Regions from separate parts of the Kocuria oceani genome, predicted to be linked through region 3. Evidence: riboswitches for the same ligand, from Rfam matches in the RefSeq annotation. Region 3 holds a riboswitch; each other region holds the start of a gene.
What was found. Region 3 has a riboswitch for S-adenosylmethionine ahead of PU704_RS01395 (methylenetetrahydrofolate reductase). Riboswitches for the same ligand answer to the same signal wherever they lie in the genome.

Region 1: another riboswitch for S-adenosylmethionine. It lies ahead of PU704_RS08530 (MetQ/NlpA family ABC transporter substrate-binding protein); the one in region 3 lies ahead of PU704_RS01395 (methylenetetrahydrofolate reductase).
Region 2: another riboswitch for S-adenosylmethionine. It lies ahead of PU704_RS08685 (bifunctional o-acetylhomoserine/o-acetylserine sulfhydrylase); the one in region 3 lies ahead of PU704_RS01395 (methylenetetrahydrofolate reductase).

Annotation. Positions count from the first base shown of each region.
Region 1 is NZ_JARAMH010000006.1:84,236-87,500, forward strand. Features, by position in the region: gene PU704_RS08525 (methionine ABC transporter ATP-binding protein) at 12-1,088, opposite strand; gene PU704_RS08530 (MetQ/NlpA family ABC transporter substrate-binding protein) at 1,085-1,960, opposite strand; SAM riboswitch class IV at 2,061-2,177, opposite strand; gene dxr (1-deoxy-D-xylulose-5-phosphate reductoisomerase) at 2,216-3,265, opposite strand, start outside.
Region 2 is NZ_JARAMH010000006.1:118,929-122,193, reverse strand. Features, by position in the region: gene PU704_RS08695 (CPBP family intramembrane glutamic endopeptidase) at 1-717, shown strand, start outside; gene PU704_RS08690 (VOC family protein) at 755-1,393, opposite strand; SAM riboswitch class IV at 1,535-1,650, shown strand; gene PU704_RS08685 (bifunctional o-acetylhomoserine/o-acetylserine sulfhydrylase) at 1,729-3,120, shown strand; gene metX (homoserine O-acetyltransferase MetX) at 3,117-3,265, shown strand, end outside.
Region 3 is NZ_JARAMH010000001.1:281,333-284,597, forward strand. Features, by position in the region: gene metE (5-methyltetrahydropteroyltriglutamate--homocysteine S-methyltransferase) at 1-914, opposite strand, end outside; gene PU704_RS01395 (methylenetetrahydrofolate reductase) at 1,021-1,944, opposite strand; SAM riboswitch class I at 2,013-2,115, opposite strand; gene PU704_RS01400 (glycosyltransferase) at 2,343-3,265, shown strand, end outside.

The DNA.
Region 1 (3,265 bases), on a different contig from region 3:
GGACCAGTCGTTCACGCGGCCACCTCTCTCAGGGTCGTGATGCGGGACAGCTCGTCGACCACGGCCTGCACGGCCGTGTCCTCGCCGGTCAGCTCGAAGGTCAGGGACCCGAAGGACTGCTCCTGGAGCACGCTGATCCCGCCGTAGGCGATGGTGAAGCGGACTCCGCGGGCGGCGCCGTCGGAGAGCACACCGCCGATGTCCACGCCGTCGCCGACGTCCACGATCACCAGGCGCCCGCGGTGCGCCCGGCGCAGCCGCTCGACCTCGCGCTCGTCCGGCACCGAGTGCAGGACGGAGGAGACGAAGCGGCGTGCGGTGTCGGTGCGGGGCCGGGCGAAGATGTCCACCGTCGAGCCGTGCTCCACGACCTTGCCGTCCTGCATCACGGCGACGTGGTCGGCGATCGCCCGGACCACGTCCATCTCGTGGGTGATGATCACGATCGTGATGCCCAGCTCCCGGTTGACCCGCTGCAGCACCTGCAGGACCTCCTGGGTGGTCTCCGGGTCGAGGGCGCTGGTCGACTCGTCGGCCAGGAGCAGCTTGGGGCTGGTCGCCAGGGCACGGGCGATGCCCACGCGCTGCTTCTGCCCGCCGGAGAGCTGCTCCGGGTAGTTGCCGGCGCGCGCGGACAGGCCCACGAACTCCAGCAGCTCGGCGACCCGGGCCCGCCGCTTCTCCTTCGGCCAGCCGGCCCGCTTGAGTGGGTACTCGACGTTGCCGGCCACGGTCCGGGACGTGAACAGGTTGAACTGCTGGAAGATCATCCCGATCTCCTGCCGGACGGGCGCTAGCTCGGTCTCCTTGCGCCCGGCGACCTCGAACCCGTTCACGGTCAGGGAGCCGGCGGTCACCGGCTCGAGGCCGTTGATGAGCCGCACGAGCGTGGACTTGCCGGCCCCCGAGTACCCGATCACGCCGAAGATCTCCCCGCGACGGATCTCCAGCGAGACGCCGTCCACGGCGACGACCTCGCGACGGGCTTTCGCCGGGCCGGTGACGAAGGTCTTGCTGACGTCCTGGAAACGGACGATGACGTCTCCGTGGGAGTGGCGTGCCCGGTCGGGTGCGGCCGGAGCCGTCACTTCTGCAGGTCCTCGGCGTACCGGTCGACGACCTCGATCAGCTCCTCCTGCGGGACGTCCTTGGACACGGCGGTGTCCTTGGTCTCGGCCTGCTCCGCCGCCAGCACGGCGTCCGTGTGGAAGAGGTCGGCCACCTGGTGCAGGGTCTCGTCGTCCTTGTTGGCGCCGGTGGCCGCGAAGAAGTTCACGTAGGGCAGGGCGTTCTCGTTGTCCTCGCCGTCGGAGTACAGGGCGGTGTTGGGGTCGATGTCGGCCCGGGAGAGGAACGTGTTGTTGACCACGGCGCCGGCGGTCGAGCTGAGGGAGAGCACGGTCTGCTCGGCCGAGACGGGCGTGACCCGGACCTTGGAGGCCTCGGTGTCGATGTCCAGCTCGGACGGCGCCGTCGTGTCGGAGGTGAACTCCACGAGACCGGCCGACTGCAGCAGCAGCAGCGCCCGGGCGAGGTTGATCGCGTCGTTGGGCACCGCGATCTCGTCGCCCTCCTGGATCTGGTCGAGGGAGTCGTAGCGCTCCGAGTAGAGGCCCAGCGGGTAGATGGAGGTGGAACCGATGGGCACGATGTCCTCGCCGGAGTTGTTGCGGTAGTCGGCCAGGAACGCACCGTGCTGGAACCAGTTCATGTCGAGGTCGCCGCTGGTGAGCGCCGCGTTGGGCTGGTTGTAGTCGGTGAACTCGACGAGCTCGACCTCGACACCGGCCTTTTCGGCCTCCTCCAGGAAGGCCTCGTGCACCTGCGTGCGGCCGTCGGTGCCGATGGTGATCACGCCGTCGTCATAGGGTCCGCCGGCCTGGTCGGAGCCGCCGCAGGCGGTGAGGGTGAGGCCGAGGGTGGTGGCCAGGGCGAGGAAGGTGAGGCGCTGCGATCGCATGTCGTGCCTTTCCGTGGGTCCAGGAGGTCGGGAGTCTCCACCAGTCCCACCAGGACCGACGGCCACGGTCGAGGGCACGCCGGAGGGCGCGTCCGCGGTCGAACCGTACTTGCCGCCGGCCCACGATGGCCGGTGCCGGATGGTTCACCTGGGGCACCCCACTACGGGAGAGGGTTGCCGCCCAGCAAGCCAGGGCTGCGCGCTGGGACTCGTCATCCGCCCGACAGACTAGCACGTGCGTCGGGTCCGGCCCGGTCAGCGGGCGAGGACCTCCTGCGCCCGCCGCCGGGCCCAGCGCTCGGCCTCCAGGACGGCGCCGAGGTCCAGGACGCCGCCGTCCTGGTGCTCGCCCAGCACCGTCTCCACCGTGTCCACGATCGCCGGGAACCGGATCCGCCCGTCATGGAAGGCGTGCACCGCCTCCTCGTTGGCGGCGTTGAACACCGCCGGGTGGGTGCCCCCGCGCTCCCCCGCGGCCTTGATGAGCTCGACGGCGGGGAACGCGTCCCGGTCCAGCGGCTCGAAGGTCCACTCGGTGGCGCGGGTCCAGTCGCACGCGGCGGCGGCGCCGGGCACCCGGTGCGGCCAGGCGAGACCGAGGGCGATGGGCAGGCGCATGTCCGGCGGCGAGGCCTGCGCCAGCGTCGACCCGTCCACGAACTGGACCATGGAGTGCACCACCGACTGGGGGTGGACGACCACGTCGATGCGCTCGAGGGGAACGTCGAAGAGCAGGTGGGCCTCGAGCACCTCCAGGGCCTTGTTCACCATGGAGGCCGAGTTGGTGGTGACCATCACACCCATGTCCCAGGTGGGGTGGCGCAGCGCCTCGCGCGGGGTGACCGCCTCCAGCTCCGCCCGGGTGCGGCCGCGGAACGGCCCGCCCGAGGCCGTCAGGACGAGCCGGTCCACCTCGGCGGCGCTGCCGCCGCGCAGCGCCTGCGCCAGGGCGGAGTGCTCGGAGTCCACCGGGATCAGCGCGTCCGGGCGGCCCGAGGCGGCCGCCGCCTCCTTCACCAGCGCTCCTCCGGCGATCAGCGACTCCTTGTTGGCCAGCGCCAGCCGGTGCCCGGCCCGCAGTGCCGCCAGGGTGGGGGCGAGGCCGATCGAGCCGGTGATCCCGTTGAGCACGAGGTCGGCCTCGGGGTGCGCCGCGGCCGCCGTGGCGGCCTCGGGACCGTGCAGGATCTCGGGCCGGTAGTCCCCGGCGCCGGCGGCCGCGGCGCGCTCGCCGATCCGCCGGGCCAGCTCCTGGGCGTCCTCACCGCTGCCGCTCGTCGCCACCACGGCGGCGCGGGTCTCCAC
Region 2 (3,265 bases), on a different contig from region 3:
TGGATGCAGGTGGTCCTCGTGCTGGGGGTCTCCCTGGGCGCCTCCGCGCTCTACGCGGTGCTCTCCCTGGCCGAGCAGCTGGCCCGCGGCCCGCTCTCGGAGGCGCAGGCCACGATGAACCCGCCGCTGAGCGTGCAGCCGCTGATCGACCTGCTGCGCCAGCTCACGGGCATCGGCCTGGACCTGGTCCCGGTGCTGCTGGCGCTGTACCTGCTCGCCGGCTCCGCCGGCGCGCTGGGCACGGTGCGGCGGCGGATCGGGCTCGACGCCCGGATGCCGGTCCCGGACCTCGGGCTGGGCACCGTCCTGTTCCTCGTCATGGGGCTGGGCACCCTGGCCCTCTACGCGGCCGGCCGCGCCCTGGGCCTCACCGCGGAGGTGACGACCTCCGGGCTGGCCGAGCACTGGTGGACGGTGCCGGTGCTGCTGCTCTCCGCGCTGCGCCACGCCCTGGTCGAGGAGGTGGTGGTGGTCGCGTTCCTGACCGACCGGCTCACCCGCATCGGCTGGCGCTGGCCGGTGGTGCTGGTGGTCACGGCGCTGTTCCGCGGCAGCTACCACCTATACCAGGGCATCGGGCCCTTCCTCGGCAACGTGGTGATGGGCCTGGTCTTCGCCGAGCTCTACCGGCGCACCGGGCGGGTCATGCCCCTCGTCGTCGCGCACTTCCTGCTGGACGCCGTGGGCTTCCTGGGCGTCGGCCGGCTGCTCGGCTGAGGCGGGCCCGCCGTGCGGGCCCGCCCCGGCCGGCGCCTCAGATCGTGACCAGCCCGTCGGGGGTGCCGAAGGACACCGAGAGCAGCCCGGGCGTGCCCTCCGGATAGCGCCACTCCACCGCCAGGTCCTCGAGCGCGGTCTCCACGGGCGCGCCCAGCCACTCGGCCACCCGCTCGGGCGCCCCGGCGATGCACATCCCGGCGAGGGCCACGTCGGTGATCCGCGCCTGGGACGGGTGCATCTCCGGGGCCGAGTCGAAGCGCACCATGAACGGCAGCTGGGGGTCGGCGATCAGGCCCTTGACGCCGATCTGGTGCCACTCCAGGCACCGGCCGTCGGGAAAGACCCGGTGGCCGGGCACCGCGTGCCGGCCGAGGCGCTGCTCGAAGGGCGCGAGGTCGTCGACCTCGACGACCCAGCCCAGCCAGCCGCCGCCGGCCTCGGAGCGGGCGCGCACGGCCCGGCCGAACGGGGCCTTCTCCGCCGCGGGGTGCTCGAGGACCTCGACGACCTCGACGTACTGGTGGTTGGTGAGCGGAAGGATCATGTTGCGGGTGCCGAAACGGGGGTGCACCCCACCCTTGACCGGCTCGATCCCGAGCTGGTCGGCAATGCGCTCGGTGGTGGCCGTCAGGCCCTCCGGGCGGCAGGCGTAGGACACGTGGTCGACTCTCATGGGCTCATCGTGGCACCGTGTGACTTTCGTCTCCAAATCGGTCCCCGGCGGGCTGCTCCCCGGCCCGTCCGGCGCGTGCGCGGGGCGCTCGCCGCACCCCGGCTTGACGCCGTGTCGCCCGAATCCGGAGAATGCTGTCCAGGTCATGAGCGCCAGCGTCCAAGCCCCAGCTAGCTGGCCGGCAACCCTCCACCGCGGTGGGGTGCCCTGGGTGAAGACCGGGCTCCTCGCGACCGGCGAGCGAGCAAGCGCGGGTCCTCGGTGCCCGGCCGTCGCACGGCAGCACCACCACGGTCGGACACCGGACCCCTGACACCCGCAAGGAGTCTCCCGGCATGTCCGAGTCCACTGCTTCCACGGCCGACCGCACCGCGACCGCGCTGCCCACCCCCGAGCACCCGGCCGGCTGGTCGTTCGAGACCCAGCAGATCCACGCCGGCCAGCGCCCCGATCCGGTGACCGGCTCCCGCGCCCTGCCCATCCACCAGAGCACGTCCTTCGTCTTCCCCGACGCCCAGGCCGCCGCGGACCGCTTTGCGCTCGCGGAGCTGGGACCCATCTACACCCGCATCGGCAACCCGACCACGGAGGTCGTGGAGAACCGCATCAGCGCCCTGGAGGGCGGGGTGGGCGCCCTGATGCTCAGCGCCGGGCAGTCGGCCACGACGTTCGCGGTGCTCAACCTCGCCGGGGCGGGGGACCACGTGGTGGCCAGCCCGAGCCTGTACGGCGGGACGTACAACCTCCTCAAGTTCACGCTGCCCAAGCTCGGCATCGAGACCACCTTCGTGACCGACCCGGACGACCCGGAGGCCTGGCGGCGGGCCGTGCGCCCGAACACCAAGGCGTTCTACGCCGAGACCATCCCGAACCCGCGCAACGACGTCCTCGACATCGAGACGGTCTCCGGGATCGCCCACGACCACGAGGTCCCGCTCATCGTGGACAACACGGTGGCGACCCCCTACCTCGTCCAGCCGTTCCGCTGGGGCGCGGACATCGTGGTGCACTCCGCCACGAAGTTCATGGGCGGGCACGGCACCGCGATCGGCGGCGTGATCGTGGACTCCGGCGCCTTCGACTTCGGCCGGTACCCGGAGCGCTTCCCCGGCTTCAACGAGCCCGACGAGTCCTACGGCGGGCTCGTCTACGCCCAGGCCCTCGGCGCGGAGGGCGCGTTCGGGGTCAACCTCTCCTACATCCTCAAGGCCCGGGTGCAGCTGCTGCGCGACCTCGGCTCGGCGATCTCCCCGTTCAACGCCTTCCTCATCGAGCAGGGCATCGAGACGCTGTCGCTGCGCATGGAGCGCCACGTGGCCAACGCCGGGGAGGTGGCCCGCTGGCTGGAGGCGCGGGAGGACGTCCGCTCGGTGAGCTGGGCGGGGCTGGAGTCCTCGCCCTGGCACGACCGGGCGCGCAAGTACGCGCCCCGCGGCGCCGGCTCCGTCCTCGGGTTCGTCCTCGAGGGCGGCCGGGCGGCCGGCGCGGCCTTCGTGGACGCCCTGACGCTGCACTCCAACGTGGCGAACATCGGCGACGTCCGCTCCCTGGTGATCCATCCCGCGTCCACCACGCACAGCCAGCTGCTGCCCGAGGAGCAGCTCGCGGCGGGGGTGGAGCCCGGCTTCGTGCGCCTGTCCGTGGGGCTGGAGAACGTCACGGACATCCTGGCGGACCTGGAGCAGGGCTTCGCCGCGGCCGCGGCCGCGGCCGGAGGGCAGGAGTGAGCGTGACGGTGCTGCGCGGCGCCGGCGCGGACGTGCGCGAGGACGGCGTGCCGCGGCACGCCGAGATCGGCACCCTGGAGCTGGAGTCCGGCTTCCGGCTGCCGGAGGTCCGGATCGCCTACGAGACCTGGGGCGTGCTCGCCCC
Region 3 (3,265 bases):
GGGGCGCCCTCGTCCGCGAACAGCGCCAGCTCCGCGGGCGCGGGGGCCGCGCCCTTGACCAGGTCCAGGTGCACGGCCTCGACCCCGCTGCGGGCCAGCGGGCGCAGCAGGGCGCCCGGGGAGCCGTAGGAGGTGGTGACGAGCAGCCGCGGCCGCCCGGGCGCGGCCGTGAGCGCCGTGTAGGCCTCCTGCACGGCCGCGGCGAGCCGCGCGGCGGGCACGTCCTGGTCGGCCACGAGCGCCGGCTCCTCCAGCTGCACCCACGGGGCACCGGCCGCGGCGAGCTCGTCGAGCAGCCGGGCGTACACCGGGAGCAGATCGGCGAGCCGCTGCAGGGGGTCGAAACCCGCGGGGGCGTCGTCGTCGGGCTTGGCCAGGAGCAGGTAGGAGACGGGGCCCACGAGGACGGGGCGGACGGTGAAGCCGTGCTCGGCGGCGCGGCGGACGTCGGCCACGAGCCGGCCGGCGGAGGCGGTGAAGGGCGTCCCGGGGCCGATCTCGGGGACCAGGTAGTGGTAGTTGGTGTCGAACCACTTGGTCAGCTCCAGCGGTGCCCGCCCGGCGTCGCCGCGGGCCAGCACGAAACCGGCGTCCAGGTCCAGGCGCCCGTCCGCCCCGGCCAGGTCCGCGAAGCGGGACGGGACCGCCCCGAGGGCCACGGTGGTGTCGAGGACCTGGTCGTAGAGGGGGAAGGCCGCGGGCAGGGACGCGTCCTGCGCGCCCAGGCCCAGCTCCATCAGCCGGCGGTAGGTGGCCAGCTGCAGCTCGCCGGCGGCGGTCTCGAGCTCCTCGCGGGTCGAGCGCCCGGCCCAGTAGGCCTCGAGGGCCTGCTTCAGCTCGCGGCGACGGCCGATCCGGGGGTAGCCGGTGATGGTGGCGGCGGGGAAGGGGACGGCAGAGGTGGTCGTGCTCATGGGTGTGCTCCTCGGCAGGTCTGGGAAGAGATTCGGGAAAAGGTGCGGGCAGAGATCGGGGAAGAGGTGCGGGACGGCGGCCGGGCCGGGCGGCGTCCCTCGCCGCTCAGGCGGGCAGCAGGTCCGGCAGGGCCGCCGGCTGGTGGGGCACGCGCGGCAGGTCCACGCGCTCCAGCAGGTCCAGGGCGGCCCGGTGCTCGTTGAAGGTGTAGAGGTGCAGCCCGGGCGCCCCGGCGTCGAGGGCCGCGCGGGCGAGGCGGGTCGCGAAGGCCACGCCCGCCCGGTGCCGCTCGGCGGGGCCGGCGGCCCCCTCCAGGGCCGCGGCCAGGCCCGGGTGGGGCCGGAGCCCGGCGAGCCGGCAGAGCGTGGCCAGCCGCCGCGGCTCCGTGACCGGCATGATGCCCGGCACGATCGGGATCGTCACCCCGGCGGCCCGGGCGGAGGCCACGAGGCGCTCGTAGCGCTGCGGGCGGAAGTAGACCTGAGTGATCGCGAAGTCGGCCCCGGCGCGCTGCTTGGCCAGCAGCACCTCGATGTCGTGGCGGAAGGACGGCGACTCGGGGTGCCGGGTCGGGTAGGCGGCCACGCCCACGGCGAGCCGTCCGCCGGCGAGGGACGCGGTGCGGCGCTGCTCGACCTCGCGCACCAGCTCCACCAGGTCCCCTGCGTGGGCCAGCTCGCCGGGCTCGGCGCCCGGCTCCAGGTCACCGCGCAGGGCCAGGACGCCCCGGACCCCGCGGTGGAGCAGGGAGGCGACGGTCTCCTCCAGCTCGGCCCGCGTGCTGCCCACGCACGTGAGGTGCGCCACGGGCCGCAGGCCGGTGCGGGTCAGGAGGTGGTCCAGCAGCGCCAGCGACCCGGCCCGCCGCGGGGCATCCCCGCTGTAGGTCACGGCGACGTGGTCGGGGCGGGTGGGCTCGAGCTCCTCGATGGTCCGCAGCAGCGTCTCGGCGCTCGCCGCGCAGCGCGGTGGATAGAGCTCGTAGGACAGCGACGGCGGTGGTGCCGTCCGGTCGGGTGGTCGTCTCACAGAACCTCCTGGGGTCACCCCGAGGGAGGGCGCCGGCCGTCCCGGGGCGGACCCGGGAGGCTGCGACAGCTCCATCGGTCCTGGCGGGAGCACCGTTCCGCGGCCCCGTGGGGCTGCGGATGGTTGCTGCGGCGTCGACGAGCCAGGTCTCTCGGCCGCTCTGGATAGATGCAGGACCCATTCCAGCGGGTGCCCCGGGCGGGTGCCAAGTCCGGCGGCGCAGAAGACGCCGGTGCGCCGACTGTGACGGCGGGCGCGTCACGCGGCGCAACATCGCCACCGGGCGGCGCGGGACCCGCGCGGCCGGCGCGGCACCGCCGCCGTGCACCGGTTCGCAGGGCGCCCGCTCGCGGTGATAAAGAACGTGCCCGCCGCGACGATCCCAGGAATGAGAACCCATGCCCAGTTCGCCCCGCATCGTGGCGGTCGTCCCGTGCCACAACGAGGAGGCCGCGATCGCGAAGGTCGTCACCGATCTGCACGCCACGGTCCCCGGCATCGAGGTCCACGTCTACGACAACTGCTCGACCGACGGCACCGCCGAGGCCGCGCGGCGGGCCGGCGCGCACGTGCGGCGCGAGGAGGAGAAGGGGAAGGGCAACGTGGTGCGGCGGGCCTTCGCGGACCTCGACGCCGACGTCTACCTGCTCATCGACGGCGACGACACCTACGACGTGGCCGACGCGCCCCGGATGATCGCGACCCTGCTGGGGGGCCCCTACGACCACGTGCTCGGGGTGCGCCGCCAGGTCAGCGGCACGGCCTACCGGGCCGGCCACGAGTCCGGCAACCGGTTCTTCAACACCCTCGTCACCTTCGCCTTCCGCCGGCAGGTCACCGACATGCTCAGCGGCTACCGGGTCTTCTCGCGGCGCTTCGTGAAGTCCTTCCCGGCGCTGTCCCGGGAGTTCGAGATCGAGACCGAGCTGACCGTGCACGCCGTCAACGCCCGCGTGCCGCAGACCGAGGTGGAGGTGGGCTTCCGGGACCGGGCCGAGGGCAGCGAGAGCAAGCTGCGGACCTACCACGACGGTTTCCGGATCCTGGGCATCTTCGCCCAGCTGCTCTTCCAGGAACGCCCCTTCCTGGTGACCGGCGCCGCCTCGTGCGCCCTGTTCGTGCTCGGCCTGGTCCTGGGCCTGCCCGTGGTGGTGGAGTTCGCGGGCACCGGGCTGGTGCCCCGATTCCCGACGGCGTTCCTGGCCGCGTCCCTCATGGTGCTGGCCGGGGTGTTCCTGCTGATGGGCGTCCTGCTGCACGGGCAGGCGAGGATCCGCCGGGAGACCTCCCGGCTGTTCTACCTGCGCCAGCCGGCCCCGCC